Regions from separate parts of the Paenalcaligenes sp. Me131 genome, predicted to be linked through region 2. Evidence: predicted binding sites of a transcription regulator. Region 2 holds the regulator's gene; the other holds the start of a gene.
What was found. Region 2 encodes FliA, which starts transcription of late flagellar genes. Its sites were predicted from a motif close to CTAAAGTTTNNNNNNNNNNNGCCGNTA; they were not measured.
Positions count from the first base shown of each region.

Region 1 (9,255 bases), 940 kb from region 2:
GATTGACCCATACCGTGCAGCGACTCACAACAAAGGCATCATGAACGGTATTGATCCTGTGATCGTAGCTACCGGTAATGACTGGCGTGCTGTAGAAGCCGGTGCTCACGCGTATGCGGTAAAAGATGGTCGCTACACATCCTTGAGCCAATGGCGTAAAGACGAAAACGGCAACTTGATCGGTCGCATCGAATTGCCAATGGCGGTAGGTCTGGTGGGTGGTGCAACGAAAACTCACCCACTGGCACAGTTGTCCTTGAAATTGTTGGGCGTGAAGTCTGCCAATGAATTGGGTGAAATTGTGGCAGCGGTTGGTTTGGCTCAAAACATGGCTGCGATGCGTGCTTTGGCAACAGAAGGTATCCAACGTGGTCACATGGCACTACATGCCCGTAATATTGCCGTGGTTGCCGGTGCAGAACCGCACGAAGTAGACGAAGTCGTACAGCAAATGGTGGCAGAAAAAGACGTACGTAATGACCGTGCTCGTGAGTTGTTGGAGCAGTTGCGCGCGCGTTAATAGCCTATAGGTGCTTGTTGGTGGGTCGGCTCACAAGGTCGGCCTGCCATTTTAAGGAGAGTCATCGTGGAGAAGACCATGAACAATAACAGTGCAGATGCCACGTCTGCATCCACGGCAACACAAGTACCAGGGGATCTGGTCGAAGTATGGGGTGATACCGTTAGCTATGCTCAGTTAGTGAAAGCTATTCTGATTGGCATTGTGCTGAGTACGGCCACCTTTTATTTAGGGCGTTGGTTTTTGTTGCCACGCGTATCTGAACCTGCTTTAGCCCATGCGTACAGCATGTTGTTTGGTTTGTTTGGATGTTTGTTGGCGGGCTTTGTGTGCGCCAAAATGTTCAGCCCTAAACGCGAAATTCTGCAGCCTGACGAGCAGAGCATGGAGTGGTTTGACCACTTGGTCGCGCAGTGGAAAGAAGAGGGTAGAGAGTTAGGTGATGTGACGCAGGTACCTGAGTCCGTCAAACGTGAGCTAAAAGAGCTCAATCTCTACGACGCGTTTCTGCAAAAACAAAAAGAACAATAATAGGAGGCTTACATGGAAGTTTTTATTGAGCAGTTTCTCTATGCCTTTGCCTTTGGTTTGGCAGGGGCGGTGCTGTTTTCAGCCATCGGTTTAATTTCTGGTACGGATGAAACCACCACCTTAGCGCCACTCACCTTGTTGGTGATTTTGCTGGGTGCGCCTCCTGTGGGTGTGTTTACCTTCTGGATGTCGGCAGCCATTGCCAAGCACATGACGCATGCGATTCCTACCGCATTGCTGGGGATTCCAGGCGATACCTTGGCAACACCGTTGGTATCGGATGCCAATGCTATGCGTCAGTTGGGTGCTCCACACATTGCGTTGCGTAAGATGATTTCCGGGGCGATTATTTCGGCCTTCATCGCTGTACCTAGCGCGATGTTGTTTGCTTCCTTGTTGGCACCTTTTGGTGGCACCATCACGAAGTTTGCACCGTGGATTTTTGCCTTTGCAGCCATTCTGATTACATGGTTCTCGCCAGGTAAAATTGCCTCCACCATGCTGTTGATTCCTTTTGTGTGCTTGATCATTGCACTACAAAGTTTCACTGCAAAATTCGACGTTAAACTGTCGGTAAGCTACTTCTTGGGTATTGCGATTGGCCCACTGATTGCGGATTTGTTCACTGTGTTTTCACCTCAAGGTAAAAAACACATGCGTCGTGATCGCGTAAATCAGTTGTCTATTGCTCCAGAGCTGAAAAGCTGGAATGGTTACTTCCCAAGCCCATTCAAAGTGCTGGATAAACAGCAACTCAAATGGACAGGTATTACCTCGGTAATTTCCAGCGCGACCTTTGTGTTCAGCCCTGTGGCCATGACCGTAGCATTGGGTGAGTTTGTGGCATCGCGCTTCAAACAAATCTACCAACGTTTGACTACTAGTTTGGCCGTTAAAAACGGTGTGACAGAGTCTACCTACATTGCTGAAGCACTGATTCCTCTAGTGGCCTTCGGTTTGCCTCTGAGCCCAGTAGCGGCTGGCCCTGCAGCGCCCTTGTTTAACGCACCACCGGTATACACCGTTGGCGGTGATGGTGTAGAGCCGTTTAACTTGCACAACTTGTTAAGCCAATGGGAATTCCTAGGCTACGGCATGTTGTCCGTGTTGATTGCGGCGATTGTGGCTTATCCCTTTGCCATGAACTATGCCCGTCGTGCAGCGTTGTTCGTGTCCAGACGCATTAGTCATGAAGCCATTATTGCCACCTTTGTTGGCCTGATTGTGGTCATCAGCCTGTGGGAAGGTGGTATTCTAGGACTGTTGGTTATTCTGACCATGGGTCTTGTGGGCGGCATGCTATCACGCCATTTTGGCTTTAATACGGGCTGCCAGTTCATGGGGTACTACATGGCGATTTTGACCGTTCCGGCTTTATTGGCATTGGTAGGATGAGATGAGCGATACATACGTTAGACTCACTGAAGTGGGCGCGAGAGACGGCTTGCAAAACGAGAAAGCCGTCATCACCTTGGAACAACGACTGACTTTTCTAGAGCATCTAGTAGAGTGCGGTTTTCCAGCTATAGAAGTGGGCGCGTGTGTGTCGCCTAAATGGGTGCCGCAAATGGCGCAAAGCGATGAGCTATACCAAAGGTTGGTAAAACCTGAAGGTATAGACTTCAGCTTGCTCACACCCAATCAAAAAGGCTTTGAAGCAGCGGTAGCCGTACAGTGTAAAGAGGTATCTATCTTTACCGCGGCTTCCGAAAGCTTTGTACAAAAGAACATCAACAGCACCATTGAAGACAGCTTGGCGCGCTTTGCAGATATCGCTGCACAAGCCAAAGAGCTGGGCATCAAAGTGCGTGGCTATGTGTCTACCATTGTGGACTGCCCTTACGATGGTCCAACCGATCCAGCCAAAGTCGCTTACGTGGCTAAAAAGCTGTACGACATGGGCTGCTACGAAGTGTCCTTAGGTGACACCATCGGTACGGGTACGCCAGAACGTATTCGTACCGTGTTGAAGCACTGTATTGATATGATTCCTGTTGCGGCCTTAGCGGGTCACTACCACGACACGTACGGTATGGCGATTGCGAACATCTATGCGTCGCTAGACCTAGGTTTGCGCAGCTTTGATGCGTCGGTAGCAGGTTTGGGCGGCTGTCCGTATGCCAAAGGCGCATCCGGTAACGTAGCGACTGAAGACGTAGTGTATTTGTTAGACGGTTTGGGTTTACAAACCGGCGTTAACAAAGAAGCTATGCTCAGAGCAGGGCAGTACATTAGCCAAGTGTTGAATCGTCAAAACCAGTCCCGATTTGTACAGGCAACCTGCTCCGTATAAGTCTATATTCTGTTTGCAGTACCAGAAGGGCCCACAACCATGTTGTGGGCTTTTTTTGTTGGTAAAAGTCAATCTGTGAATGCTGATAGGCAGCCAAGGGAATCCCTTATACCGAAAGAGTGATTTTGCTCGTAGCATCATGCCGAAATGAGGAAGTCGCGGTTTCACCGCAGGGCACATGCTTTACCCAAACCTTGGTGTTGAGGCAGACGTATTTACATTAACCAGCAATAAAGACCTTAAGGATGCTGCCATGCTGCAATTCTATTTAGTATTTGTAGGCATTACGTTGTTCGTGAACGGTGTACGAATCTATAACAGTTACGCCACGGATACGAACAAACATATAGGCATTAAAGATGCCGCCGTGGTGAATTTATTTACTGGCGTTATGGGTGTGGTGTTGCTGACAGTCATGGTGGTGCGTTCGACCACCACGGGGGATAGTCTGGCACCGGCTGCGTATTCCGGGTTGTTTGTGCTGACCTATATTTGGTTGGCCATCAATGCGTTTACGGGGGCAGATGGTAAGGCCTTTGGTTGGTTCTGTTTGTTGGTGCCGTTTATTGGTATACCCGTGGCCATTTTGACTTTCTTGTCGGCGGTGACGGGTTTTGAGTATTGGATGGTGTTTAGCTGGTTGGCATGGTCAGTGCTGTGGTTTATGTTCTTTTTGCTGTTAGTGTGCCAGTTGCCTATAGGTAGGCTGACGGGTGTGGTGACGGCAGCGCAAGGGATTACGACGGCGTTGATGCCGGCGTTGTTGAACTTTTGGGGCATTATTTAAGGGTAGGGTGTTCAGGTTGGCTACGAGGGGAAGTTGAGAGAATCGACTTCCCCGTTTGTTTTTACGTTGTTCATGTAGCAGATCATCGGGGTGGGAGATCTGCTGTCATAGGCTCTCCATAGCATGATGAAGTCGTCTATATTGAGAGTGAAAGCCCGCTTATCAACGACTGTCTGCCGTAGCCTTAGGCTGCGAAAGTATTTTTTAATTTGTACACCAAATAAAAAAATACTTCCCTCCGCCTTCCCTTCATAGCTTGCCACGAGCTTTAGATAGGTCGCTACTGGGGGTTAAGTGTATTTCTGTAGTAGAAACATGAGGAAGGGGAGTGCGTTGCAACTGTTGACTCCCTTAGTTAGCGCTGATGGAAAGCCCCATTGCGTAGTGCTGCATAGGGCCTCACGCAAGAATGCCCAGATCTCGACGTTAGTAAGCCTATATGTAGCGACACATACAGAGAGGGTCATTCTCAAGAAAGGGCAGTAAACCTATCAGTATCAGCATCATCGGGGGACGGAGAGGAAACTTTTTTGATTTGGTGGTCAAATCACAAAAAGTATTCCTGCAGTCCCCAGCGTGTGCGATGAATATGGCAATAGCATCGGTCTTCCCAGAACAGAGGGCCTAGACGTAGGAAAAATCCTAAAGTGGCTAGGAATTTGTCAGCAGCACTTAAGAAAAAAAAACGGCTGCCGTTATCACAACAGCAACGTGCTCAGGCTGGGTTTTAACAGGTTGATCACGTGATGGGAGCAGAAAAATTTTGTGATGCCCCCTAAAGCTTTAGTGATGTATGTCGTAAACAAGTTAATACAGGAAATAGCGCAGCACCCACCACTACCGTGATGGTTAAGGCGCTACCTAAACAGGGCTTTCCTGATTAACTAGCAGTTAAGTGCTGCAATTTTCCTCAAACAGGAGTCATTCATGTCTGTTATTAATACTAACTACTTGGCGCTGGTTTCTCAGAACAACCTGACCAAATCCCAAAACTCCCTGGGCACCGCTATTGAGCGTTTGTCCTCCGGTCTGCGTATCAACAGCGCAAAAGACGACGCTGCTGGTCAAGCCATCGCTAACCGTTTCACAGCCAACATCAATGGTCTGACACAAGCTGCTCGTAACGCTAACGACGGTATTTCCGTTGCGCAGACAACAGAAGGCGCGTTGAACGAAATCAACGAAAACTTGCAGCGTATCCGTACACTGACAGTTCAAGCAACTACAGGTTCGAACTCTGATACAGACTTGGCTTCTATCCAAGCTGAAATTGGTGAGCGTTTGAACGAAATCAACCGTGTATCTGAGCAAACTCAGTTTAACGGTGTGAAAGTTCTGGCAAAAGATGACACCTTGACTGTACAAGTTGGTGCTCATGATGGTGAGAAAATTGATATCAATTTAAAGCAGATTGATAGCTCGACTTTAAAGCTGGGCACTTTTAGTGTACGTAGCACTGTACTGGACACAGAGATCGACCAAGCTCACGGTCTCAAAGATAAACAGTCTCCTGCTGTAGATGTAGATGATGCTGATATCAAGATCCAGAAAGGTGGAAAGGATGTAGATGATCTGGACGCATCAGATATCAAGGCCGATGCTAAAGGGAATTTATACATCAAAGTTGATAATGAGTGGCACCATGCGACTGCTAAAGTGACTGATGGTAAACCTGCAGTTGGTAATGTTGGTGATACGGGTTATGTGCCGGCTGAAAAACCAACAGCAGTCGTTTCTATTGGTGCTAAAGCTACGAATATTGTTACCGATGAGGCTGATGTTGTAACTAAAACAACAGATCCTTTGGCTGCGTTGGATAATGCATTGCAGCAAGTAGACTCACTGCGTTCAGAGCTGGGTGCTGTACAAAACCGCTTCCAGTCCACTATCGCTAACCTGAACAACACTGTGAACAACTTGTCCGCAGCACGTTCACGTATCGAAGATGCTGACTATGCTGTTGAAGTGTCCAACATGACACGTGCACAGATTCTGCAACAAGCTGGTACTTCTGTGTTGGCTCAAGCTAACCAAGTTCCACAAACTGTTCTGTCCTTGCTGCGTTAATCTTAACGATAGCAATGCAGATCAGATGGGCAACTTCGGTTGCCCAGCAGTAAAAAGCCTCCAAGGTTTCTTGGAGGCTTTTTTGTATTCGGGATTCGCCCGCAGGCAAAGACGGTGTGGTGTTTCGCTTAGCGTAGTAGCAAGCAGATGATGAGTGATGAGTTTGAGGAGGCGTAAAAAGTTACGCCGAACGAGCAGGGCGGATCAGCCTCCATTCTTTATAAATGCGCTGCAAATCGCGTGCACCATTAAGCAACACTTTAGGCCCATTCCAATCCAGATAAAGTTGCTGGTAACGCTTTCTATTTTTAGGCGTGGCAATCAGTAGATGCTTAATCATGCTCCACTTGATACTGTCTTGAGAGCCCTCTAACGAGCCTATATGTCCGGGTTCAAACAAGCAGCGGCGTAGGTATCTAGTTAGACTTAGCGCCGTAGAAATCTCCATCACAATGATCCCCGTGGCGCGATCTAAGCGTTGTGGCATGCTGACTGAGTAATTACCTTCCATGATCCAGCGGTCTGCTTCTATGGCTGCATCGTGCAAGGCTAGAAACTCGTGGGTGGGTCTAGGTACCCAGTTGCTATGAGGTTGATGATACAACTGATCCAGGTGTGTCAGCGGGATATGCTGTTGCTGGCTGATGGCGGCAGCTAACGTAGACTTTCCGCTGTTTGAAGGGCCTATGATGCAGATACGAGGGCCAAGCTGAGCAAGAGTCATGAAAGCAGTAAAAAGCAGCGAATGGTTGTGAGCGTATGAACAAACTACGAGGGCCGGCAGTAGATAAGCGTGAGCGTTATCTAAAGAGCGTTGACCGGATTCGGCAGGCTTTTTAGAATGCCAGCCAGATCGTTAATGATGACTGCAAAGGAATACATAGCATGATACATCCAGCTCCAAAAGTTGTGGTGGTAGGTGGCGGGATTATGGGGGCTTGTATAGCGTGGAATCTGGCCAAAGCGGGTGCGAAGGTACTGGTGCTAGAGCAGCATGCCGAGCCTGCCAAAGGTGCCACGCAGTGGTCTTATGGCTGGGTAGGAACTGCCAGCGTGTTGCCTAGTGAGGCTCCTCAGGCTTTTGCGCTCAAACAGACAGCCTTGCGTGAGTTTTCAGCATTGGAAAAAGAGCTAGGCACATTGCCCTATGCAGCATATGGAGCGCTGGTCTGGGGTGAGAACGATGAAGAAACTCACCAACTTGTGGCGGAGCAGCAAGCGGTGGGGGTCAGCATGTCACTCATGGATCAGGCGGCTATTCGTCAGTTAGAGCCTAGTCTCACGACGCCGCCTCGGTATGCCGCGTGGGCACCTGATGACTTTGCGATAGAGCCTATTATGCTGACTCAGCAGCTTTTGGATGCAGCTAAGGGTTTGGGGGCGGAGGTGCGCTACAACACGGTTGTAGAGCGTTTGCTGGTACAAGGGGATACTGTTCTGGGTGTTACTACCACTCAGGGCGACATATCGGCTCAGGCTGTGGTGCTCGCCAATGGGGTTGCGGTCAAGACATTGCTAAGTGATGTGGGTGTAGATGCACCAGTGTATGAGGCGCCTGCGTTCTTAATGCGGTGGCAAACGGATGATGCAGTTGTACGCCACTTAGTCTGTGCCAACGATCTAGAACTTAGACCTGATTTGCAGGGCGGTATTGTCATTGCAACAGATTACCCAGAAGAAGGGGAGGCAGGTTTAGAGGCATTGGTGCAAACGGTTAAAACACGATTGCAGCAGCTACTAACTCCTGCCCCTAGTCTGGAGCTGCGCGGTATGGCCGGGGCGAGACGCCCTCTAGTAAAGGGCGGTATGCCTTATAGAAAGAAACTATCAAACCTTACCAATTTGTACACCTTGGTGGCACACCCTGGCATTATTTTGTCACCGTATCTAGCACGTTTGTCTGCGCAAGAGATAATGGATGGTATTTAGTTTTTAACTATAGGGGTTTATAAAAAATGATATCTTATGGTCTATTATTTTTTATATTTATATAGCTTCTATTGCTATTGGTTTTGATCTTTGTTTTTACTATTTTGTTTTTCTAAAGAGGCTCTTTCTCTTTCCTGAATGCGCTGCCTATTGATGGCAAGGGCTTCTTCGGTTGGCGTCCAATCACTCCAGTAATGGTCAGGTATGAGTGGGAAGTCCGCTCGCTCTACTCCTGTGAACGATGGGTTGTATTCTCGCCTTTTCATCTCAGCAATCAGGGCTGCGTGGCGTTTTTGTAGATAGCCTAGTCGTGTGTAAAAGAAGAGCACATGCCCTTTTCCTAGGGTGTAAGTCTCTGGTTGTAATAGCTTTGTTCGCTTGGTGGATTTTTCAGCTAACGCAAACACACGGGGAAGCTCTCGGTACTCGGCAACCAAGTGAGGGCCGCTTAGCTCTTCTACGGGTACACAGTTGATACGGGTCACAGCGTTGTTCCTGGCATAGTAGTGGGGGATAAGACTAGGTAGGTTTTGTTATTTTGATTAATTAGTATTTTTGTTCTATTTTTTACTCATTTAATAATATGGTTTTTCCTCTTTTTGTTACAAATTTATCTGTTTATCCTTTGTTTGGAATCTTGTGAGATATTTACAATTTCTTGTTACTGTTTTTGTGAGAATTATTGTGATTTGTCAAAAAGGTTTTTAATATAGGTGCTAAGGTTCTAATCATGGATTGATTGTACTTGTACATTATTAGGAGGAAATATGTTTCTATCCTCAGGCTGGTGGTCATTGTGGATGCATATCATTGCGTTTGATGTGGTAGTTCTGCTGACGGTGTTTTCCTTTGTGGGTATGGTGAAACTCAGCAGAAAAAAACACTGATGCTGTAATGCCTTGCGATGGCTAAAACCTAGTGATACAGCACGGCATCGTAGCGTGATGAGAACAAGATAAATGAGACTGCATCTATACCGAAAAAGCTGCCTAGTAGGCAGCTTTTTTATTGTGTGTACGAATGGGTGAGGTTAGTCGTCGTAGTGCAAGTCGTCAGGCGATACATTGCGATAATCAGGCTCGGGCAGTATGGGCAGCCTATATGCTTTGATGCTGTGCTGTTGAAGCA
Region 1 is NZ_JBKQGY010000001.1:1,066,909-1,076,163, reverse strand. It holds gene ACLPHM_RS05160 (hydroxymethylglutaryl-CoA reductase, degradative) at 1-520, shown strand, start outside; gene ACLPHM_RS05155 (hypothetical protein) at 599-1,051, shown strand; gene ACLPHM_RS05150 (tripartite tricarboxylate transporter permease) at 1,064-2,446, shown strand; gene ACLPHM_RS05145 (hydroxymethylglutaryl-CoA lyase) at 2,448-3,344, shown strand; gene ACLPHM_RS05140 (AmiS/UreI family transporter) at 3,598-4,131, shown strand; gene ACLPHM_RS05135 (FliC/FljB family flagellin) at 5,059-6,198, shown strand; gene ACLPHM_RS05130 (P-loop NTPase family protein) at 6,380-6,922, opposite strand; gene ACLPHM_RS05125 (NAD(P)/FAD-dependent oxidoreductase) at 7,084-8,127, shown strand; gene ACLPHM_RS05120 (pyrimidine dimer DNA glycosylase/endonuclease V) at 8,202-8,612, opposite strand; gene ACLPHM_RS05115 (hypothetical protein) at 9,158-9,255, opposite strand, start outside.
Region 1: a site for FliA is predicted at 4,907-4,933, ahead of ACLPHM_RS05135 (FliC/FljB family flagellin). Genes of this name have one in related genera too.

Region 2 (9,255 bases):
CAACGGCTGGGCGCATGAGTTGTGTGCTAGCGGCAGGTTGTTCGGTAGCGGGTGACGAGGGGGAAGGCTGCGCCTGGGGCGAGCTTACCGTATGCGAACGTGCTTGCGAGAGAGCAGCCTGCAGTAGGGTGCGCAGGTCACCATTGTTTACCAACGGTTGGCGTCCCTGTAGCCCTTGTTTGACCTCTGGGTAGCGATCAATGATTTGCAAAATGGTTTGCGCGGCTCTACCCAGAGTGGTGGGGGCGGATTTGGTTGCTGAAGTGCTGGTGTGTCGCAGTAGCGATTCTATCGCTGCTTGCCTATTTAGGCTGACATCTTGTTTAAGCTGTTGCTGTTTGCCTTGTTGCGCATGGCGAGTGGCCTGCTCCACGCTTTGCTGTGGGTGGCGAGACGTCGTGTTTTCACTGCGTTGATTGCGCTCTGGGTGCTGCGTTTGGCTGACGGCATCCGGTCTAGCACCCGAGCTGATGTTGCTTTGTTGGCCAAGGGTATTACCCAGTGCCGCATCTAGACGCTGTATCAGTAGAGTGCCTAGAGGGGAGTGACCACCTATGCTCATAGATGACTAGCGGTGTTGGGGTAGTACGTTTGTAGAATGTTTTGTTGGCGTTTCATGTTGCCTAGAAGCTTATCCAAACGTTTTAGTTCAGGTGTGGCTAGGTGGCGTATTTGAGCATCGTCTTCAAGTATGCGTGATAGCAGTTCGCGTCTGGCTTCGCGGTCGCTGCTCGTTAGCGCATCCATCGTGCGCAAGCAATCTACCGCTTCAATGTAGCGTTCGCTGAGTGTAAACACCTCATCCCAAGCATTAAGCTGTGCTTGTTGCAGCATGCTGCTGGTGATGTTTGCAATAGTTTCGTACTGTTGCAGTAGGGTGGGGTTGTTGGTGCTCATGATGGTAGTGCTCGGTGTAGAAGTGCCTGTCAACAGAGGGGTAGCCTCTTTAGGCGCGTTGTGGATCAACAGCGGTAACCCAAGCTTGCCCAAGCTCTTCTAGTAGCTTGTCAGCGGTATCGAGTTTGGTGCGGTCAGCATCCAAGTTTGCACGTAGTAAATGGTGCAGAATAATGTCGTAAGCAGCGATGAGGTTTTGTGCAACCTCACCACCTTTTTCGGTGTTTACGGCCGTTTTTAAGCCGCTGTCAACAATGTCTATAGCTTTAGAAATAGCCTTGCCTCGTTCGGCAATGTTGTTTTTCTCAAAATGCAGTTTGGCTTGAAGTATGGCGGCTCTAGCCCCCTGAAACAATAAAGTGATCAGGCGTTCTGGGGAAGCGCTAAGAACTTCTGTTTCCAGACCTATATTGGCATAGGTCTGTACCGAGCGTTGGCCGTAGCCGCGTCTAGTGGGGGCGTAAGTCATAACTATTTCTTGTCGTTCATATTGCCAAGCATGGACAACTGCTGGCTGAGGTAGTCGCTGATGCCGCCCATTTGGCTCATCATTTTGTCCAAGTTGGAGAATTGCTTTCTATAGGCTTCCATCGTGGTTTCGATGCGAGCCTCAGCAACTTTCATTTGTTTATCAATATCTTTGATGCTTTTGGTGATGTTGTCATTGGTGACAGCGAGCAAACCGTCTTTTTTCTTTAAGTAGGTTTCGGTGCTGTCTACCAGACGCTGCCCAATACCCTCTTTGCCTGAGAACAGGCGAGCGAGATCCTGGCTGTTATCTTTTAGGGCGGCATCCAGTTTCTTCTGGTCTACCTCCATCATACCTGTGCTGAGGTTGATGGTGATCCCCGCTTGCGACAGGTTGCGCACTTCACCGGTACTGAGGTTGTGGCTAATGGCATTACGTATATCAGATTGAATACGTCGAGGCAGTGCTTCACCGGTTAAGGCGCTACCTTGCTGGGCATCCAGGTCGTATTTGGTTTGTGACGCAATGGTACTGATGACATTGTTGTAGGCAGTCACAAACTCTTGGATGGTTTTGTTGGTGGCAGCGTCATCACGCGATAAGGCAAGACGGGTAAGTTTGCCATTTTCGCTACCAGCAGTGGTTTGGTTTAGCGTAAGGGTCACACCCTCTACCGCATTTTCAACCGTATTGCTCTGGCTGGTGATCTCGATGCCATCAATCGTGAGCTCAGCGTTTTGGGCTTTTCGCTCGATGTAAGAGTTAGTGTTGTTATCCGCGTCAAAACCTAGAAAGTCGTTTAGTTGTTCGTTGTCTTTGACTTCAATTTTGCTAACGGCGTTACCTACACCGGTTTTGGTAGAACTAATGACCAGATGGGTTTGGCCGTCACCCGCATTAATCATCGTAGCGCTAATGCCCAGTTTGGGGTCGCTGTTGATGGCCTTCACCATGCCTTCCATGGTGTTGTCAAAACCGGCTAAGTCTACTTCGTGTGTGTCGCCATTTTCCATGGTGACACTAATCTTGCCGCCTTCTTGATCACTAAGTACTCTCTCGCGATCATCCGTTTTGGTAAGGCGTTGGGAAGTAGCGAGGTTTTTGATCTCTATTTCGTAGGAGCCTGGAATGGCGTTACTGTTTGCTTTTGCTGTGACAGCATCATTAGAGGCGGTAAATTTGAATGCGCTGAAAACATCAGGATCAGCCAGCTTTTTACCTGCGCCTTGCAAACTATCTAAGGAGCCTTTTAATACGCTGTAGCCAGATAGGCGTGCTTCAGCCGCCGTTTTACGGTTCTGAATAAGCGCTAGTGACTGGTTTTCTACCTTGCGCAGGTCAGCCAGAATTTTGTCTACCGGTAGGCCTGAGCCTACACCAACGGATGAAATTGCCATGAATCGAGCTCCTTGTTCTGTATTGTGCCTGAGTCAGTCTGTTTACAAAGCGACTGTTAGCGTGCCTAAAGTTCCTTAGATCAATGGTTTCGCTACCATTTATGCCGTAGTGCTGATGCCTTTGCCTTGGAATTGAGCAATCATTTTGGCGACTGCCATGACTGCTTCAGAGGGGACTGTGCGAATCACTTCACCACTGTCGTTGTCCACGATAGAGAGCACGATGCGCTGCGTGTCAGGGTCTATGTCAAAGCGCAAGCCCGTAGACCATGCCTGCATATCTTGATTCAGCGTTTCTAACGCTTTATCGAGTGTGCTTTTCTCCCACTCAGACTCATAAGCAGTAGGTTTGCCAAAAGGAGTAGGGTGTTTATCAGCCGTGGATTTCTCGGTGGCTGCTGATTCAGTCACGGTGACCGCTGCATCAACCTCTGTCACGGCATCCGACTCCAGACTTTGCTGAGCGGAAGTTAACGCCGTTGAGGAAAGCGATAAGGTGTGTCCTGTAGGGTTGATCATGCGATGTCTCCGATCCGGGACGGTTAGCACAGGGCAAGCATGAGGGCTGCCAGTAAAGGTATAAGGAATCTATAGGGCTTAACGGATCACAGCGAAGAATCTTTAGCGGCCCTTAAAGGGCAATGGCAGAGCTAATGATGCGAATAGGCGTGAAAATCTGCGCTTGATTCATAGACCTCAAATGTGGTGTAGGCCTGAGAATAGCTAAATTATGTGTAAGCATTCCCGGATCTATCACACATGACCGCATCAGAAAACGCTTTGATCGAGAAGTATGCGCCGCTCGTAAGACGACAGGCGCTTCTGCTCGTGTCGCGTCTGCCGTCCAGCGTAGAGCTGGATGATCTTATCCAGGCCGGTATGATCGGCTTGCTGGATGCCGTTAGGCGTTATCAAGTGATGGTAGAGGCTCAGTTTGAGACTTATGCTGTGACCCGTATACGCGGCGCTATGGTCGATGAGTTACGCAGCCAAGACTGGTTGCCTCGTAGTGTGCGTACCAAAGCACGCCAAATTGATAATGCCGTCACTGTACTGCGCCAGCAGTTAATGCGCGAGCCACTAGAGTCTGAAATCGCAGAGCAGTTAGATCTCACTATCGATCAGTATTACCAACTGCTAGAAGAAGCCAGCGGCGTGCAAGTGTTGCACTACGAGGACTTAGCACGACGCGAAGAAGGAACGGGCGACGCCTTAGAGTTTCTTTCGGGGGGCGCAAAGCCGTCTTCACCTTTGGAAAACCCGCTGTCACAGCTAGAGTCGCAAGCGTTACGTGGTGCGTTGATATCGGCTATTGATCAGTTACCAGAACGCGAAAAACTACTGTTGTCGTTGCAGTTCGAGCAAGACCTGAATCAAAAAGAAATAGCGATGGTGATGGAAGTCACTGAGGGTAGGGTGTCGCAATTGCGCAGTCAGGCTATTGCCCGCATTCGTGCGGCGCTATCGCGAGAGCAATGGGAGTACTCCCCCGGTAGTGTGGAGTACTCCGCATTGCTGTAATGCGGTCGCATTACTATTTCTTCATGGCCGCTTCTAAGGCGTTAGCCAACTCTACTACAGACGCTGCATAAAAGTAGCTGCGGTTGTAGTGGGTAATGGAAAAGAAGCTAGGGGTGGCAACGCGGTACTCAACGGTTCCGCGAGGCTCATCCACCAAATTCACAATACCCAACGGTACAGATGCCAGTGCGCCAGGGGCTGGTTGGTTAGGGTAGAGCGTGTTCCAGTTCAGCGTGGCTTCTAGTCCGCCTGTTACCAAGCTATCTGGTTGTGCGGGTAGCGCTACATCTAAAAAGGCAGGTTGGCCTACCACCCAGCCGTGTTCTAACAAAAAGTTGGCAATAGAGGCGCTGACATCAGCAATAGAATCGTGCAAATTAATGTTGCCGTTGTTATCACCATCTTTGGCGTAACGCAGCAAACTGCCCGGCATAAATTGTGGCAAGCCCATTGCACCGGCAAACGACCCCTCAACAGTGCTGGCATCCAATATACCGGCTTGGTGTAGGTAAATTAGGTCTGCCAGTTGATTGCGGAAAAGCTCGCCGCGTTCTGGACGGCTATCGTCGGGGTAGCTAAAGCCTAAGGTGCTCAGCACTTCCAGCACATTGAAGTCGCCCGTGTATTTACCATACAGCGTTTCTACACCAATGATGGCAACTAATATAGAAGCAGGCACACCGTATTGTTGTTCGGCTTTGGCCAAGGTTTCGGCATGGTTGCGCCAGAATGTGACGCCTTCACGTATGCGAATAGGCTCTACAAAGCGATTGCGGTAGGTGACCCAGCTTTTTTTGATGCGACCTTTGCTAGGCGCCATCAGTTTGGCTGCGGTGGCATTGTATTTGGCCTGTTGCAAGAGAGAAGTGGTCAAGGCAACAGGGATTTGACGCTGGGCCTCTAGTGCTTGCGCCCACTCTAAAGCCCAAGGCTGCAGTGTGCCGTCGGCGCGTACTGGCGGTTGGCGTCTGGCAGCGCTGGAGCTCCCCGCATTTAAATCTTCATAAATAACGAGCTCGCGATGATCCGAGTTCACCGTGGTAACGGGGGAGGCGGGGGCGCTCACGCTAGAGGGCGTAGCAGCAGTATCGGTTGCAGGAGTGGAGTGCGGTGAGGCACAGCCCGTTAACAGGGCGAGTAATAGGCAGCTTCGTAGAATAGTCACGGCGATAGGCATGATGGCGGTTCCTTCAAGACCCACTATGTTACTGGTTTTGCGTGACGACTGTATATGTCGAAACCGTAAAAGTTCGGTACTGACATTGTGAGTAAAACTGCAGTCATTGTGATAATTTTGCAGTATAAGCGCTGCAGATTTAGGTATAGTGATAGGTTGGGTATGGTGATTTGCAATCACTCAAACTATGAGTGCCATTGAAATTTGTTTAAAAGTGTTTTGGAGATAACCGGATGAAAGTCTTGGTACCCGTGAAGCGCGTCGTTGATTACAATGTAAAAGTACGCGTGAAATCTGATCAAAGCGATGTAGATATCGCTAACGTCAAAATGTCGATGAACCCCTTTGACGAGATTGCTGTTGAAGAGGCTGTACGTCTGAGAGAACAAGGCGTGGTCAGTGAAGTGATTGCAGTGTCATGCGGTGTGACAGCTTGCCAAGAAACCTTGCGTACAGCGATGGCCATTGGTGCAGATCGCGCTATCTTGGTTGAAACCGATGCTGAACTGCAGCCTTTGGCCGTATCCAAACTGTTGAAAGCAGTGGTGGATAAAGAGCAGCCACAGTTGGTGATTCTAGGCAAACAAGCGATTGACGACGACGCTAACCAAACAGGCCAGATGCTGGCTGCTTTGTTGGATTGGCCACAAGCTACCTTTGCAAGCAAAGTAGAGCTGGCAGCTGATTCCGTACAGGTAACGCGTGAAGTAGATGGCGGTCTGGAAACGCTGAAACTGACTCTGCCTGCTGTTATCACTACCGATTTGCGCTTGAATGAGCCGCGTTATGTCACGCTGCCAAACATCATGAAAGCGAAGAAAAAGCCTTTGGAAACCATCAAGCCTGAAGACGTTGGGGTTGATGTGAGCCCGCGCTTGAAGACACTGCAAGTCAGCGAACCACCTGCACGTGCTGCAGGGGTGATCGTGGCAGATGTAGCTGCCTTGGTTGAAAAACTGAAAAACGAAGCAAAGGTGATCTAAGTCATGGCTATTCTTGTAATTGCAGAACACAACAACGAAAGCTTGAACGTTGCGACTCTGAATACGGTTGCAGCAGCAGCTAAGATTGGTGGTGATATCCACGTTTTGGTAGCCGGTCACAATGCTAAAGCCGCTGCAGATAGCGCTGCTAAAGTAGCTGGCGTAAGCAAAGTGCTGTTGGCTGACGATGCTAGCTTGACAGATGGCTTGGCTGAAAACGTAGCCGCACAAGTGCTGGCAGTGGCTGGTGATTACAGCCACATTCTGTTCCCAGCTACGTCTTCCGGTAAAAACGTTGCGCCTCGCGTAGCGGCTAAACTGGATGTGGCTCAGGTGTCCGATATCATCGCTGTAGAGTCCGCTGATACGTTCAAGCGTCCAATCTACGCAGGTAACGCGATTGCTACAGTGCAGTCTTTGGATGCTAAAAAAGTGATTACAGTGCGTACTACCGCATTTGATCCTCAAGCAGCCGAAGGCGGTTCTGCCTCTGTTGAAAGCGTTGGTGCTGCGGCTAATTCCGGTAAGTCACAATTTGTGGGCCGTGAAGTAGCGAAGAGCGACAGACCTGAACTGACTGCCGCATCCATCGTGGTGACGGGTGGTCGTGGTATGGGTAGTGCCGACAACTTTAAACTGCTAGAGCCTTTGGCTGACAAGCTGGGTGCTGCGATTGGTGCATCTCGTGCAGCAGTTGATGCGGGTTACGCTCCTAACGACTGGCAAGTGGGTCAAACAGGTAAGATCGTTGCTCCGCAGTTGTACGTGGCCTTTGGTGTGTCTGGCGCGATTCAGCACTTGGCTGGCATGAAAGACTCCAAAGTCATCGTGGCAGTTAATAAAGATGCTGAAGCACCGATTTTTGGTGTGGCAGACTACGGTCTGGTGGCAGATTTGTTCACCGTACTGCCTGAGTTAGAATCTGCACTGTAATGGTGTTGTTTCGCTTTACGCAGTAGAAAAAGCCCCACGAGTTATGTGGGGCTTTTTTGTTTTTGCAGCAAACAATGCCACTATAAGTTTATTTCTACTAGTTATTTGTAAGTGCTTTTTAATGCTGGGAGAATATATTCATTCTAAGCCGCTGTCAGGCGGCTTATTCATAGATGCATGAAGATGACCAAGGAGTGATTTATGGCTACATTGCGTTTGGGTGACATTGCCCCTGATTTTGAACAGGAATCTTCCGCTGGCAAGATTCGTTTCCATGAGTTCCTTGGCGATAGCTGGGGCGTTTTGTTTTCTCACCCTGCTGACTTCACACCGGTTTGCACGACCGAGTTGGGTTACACCGCTAAGCTGGCTGATGAGTTTGCCAAGCGCGGTGTAAAAGTGATCGCCGTATCGGTGGATGGCAATGACTCACACAAAGAGTGGATTGCTGACATTAACGATACTCAGAAAACGACGGTGAATTTCCCTATTCTGGCTGACGAAGACCGTAAAGTTTCCGAGCTGTACGACATGATTCATCCTAACGCCAGCACCACTGTGACTGTGCGTTCTGTGTTCATTATTGATCCGGCCAAAAAAGTACGTTTGACTATTACTTACCCAGCCAGCACAGGCCGCAATTTCAACGAAATTCTGCGTGTGATTGATTCCTTGCAACTGACAGACAGTCACAGTGTGGCTACGCCAGTGAACTGGGAAGATGGCCAAGATGTGATCATCGTGCCATCACTGAAAGACCCAGAAGTGATTAAGCAGAAGTTTCCTAAAGGCTATACCGAAGTACGTCCTTACTTGCGTATTACCCCGCAGCCTAATAAGTAATACGTAGACGCTTGCTTGCTACGCAGTTCAACCCTCTGTGGTGCTATACGCCACAGAGGGTTTTTTTATACTTGCGCTTTTTGCTGTTAATCTATACAGTACTGTATAATTAAACAGTTAATTGAGGTGCGTTATGTCTTTCACTACGTATAGAGAACAACAGAGTCACAGCGTGTCATCCCATATGCGTTCTACAGTCTTAGAGACTTCTTTTCCTGTAAAGAAAAACTGTTATTTGACCGCTAAGCGTTCCCAGCGCAATTCCAAAATACTGGATGTTTGCTTGGTTGCTTTGTGGGGTGTCTCTATTCCCGGTTTGATGTGGCTAGGTGCGTATAGCGGTCTATAAGCCGTTAGGGTACTAATGCTGTCCACTCAGGCGTACGGAATTTTTGATCAGCCAGTTGTTCGGCACGGTGTAGTGTGTCGGCATCCAGTGATACTTCTTCCAATGGGGCGAGTTTTCTGAACTGCTCTATCATGCAGTTAATAATGGCTTCACGTTCCAGTCCGGTTTGGCTGCGTAAGGGGTCCACGCGTTTTTTGGCGCTAGTCGTGCCTTTGTCCGATAGTTTTTCTTTGCCAATGCGCAGTACATCCAGCATTTTGTCGGCGTTAATATCGTAAGCCAGCATAGTGTGGTGTAGTACCGCTTTAGAGCGTCTGGCCTGAGCCGCGCCACCAATCTTGCCCTTGCTGCTGGTGATGTCATTTAATGGCTGATACCACGCATCTATACCCAGTGTTTTCAACGTTTCTACTACCCAGCTATCCATCAGAGCGTAGGATTCCTGAAAACTCATGCCGTGTACCAATGGGTCAGGTGCACAAATAGAGTAGGTAATACCATTGCCAGGCTCAAGAAACATAGCGCCACCACCACTAATACGACGTACCACAGAAATATCGTGGCGTGCTGCCCCGTCGGGGTCCACCTCGTTTTTTAGTGATTGAAAGCGGCCAATAATTACTGTGGATGAGGCCCATTCCCAAATACGCAATAATGGGGGGCGTTTTCCTGTACCTACATCATCG
Region 2 is NZ_JBKQGY010000001.1:127,675-136,929, forward strand. It holds gene fliK (flagellar hook-length control protein FliK) at 1-562, opposite strand, end outside; gene ACLPHM_RS00655 (flagellar protein FliT) at 559-897, opposite strand; gene fliS (flagellar export chaperone FliS) at 947-1,366, opposite strand; gene fliD (flagellar filament capping protein FliD) at 1,369-2,763, opposite strand; gene ACLPHM_RS00670 (flagellar protein FlaG) at 2,863-3,282, opposite strand; gene ACLPHM_RS00675 (RNA polymerase sigma factor FliA) at 3,523-4,284, shown strand; gene mltB (lytic murein transglycosylase B) at 4,298-5,461, opposite strand; gene ACLPHM_RS00685 (electron transfer flavoprotein subunit beta/FixA family protein) at 5,695-6,444, shown strand; gene ACLPHM_RS00690 (electron transfer flavoprotein subunit alpha/FixB family protein) at 6,448-7,377, shown strand; gene ACLPHM_RS00695 (peroxiredoxin) at 7,579-8,220, shown strand; gene ACLPHM_RS00700 (lipoate--protein ligase family protein) at 8,574-9,255, opposite strand, start outside.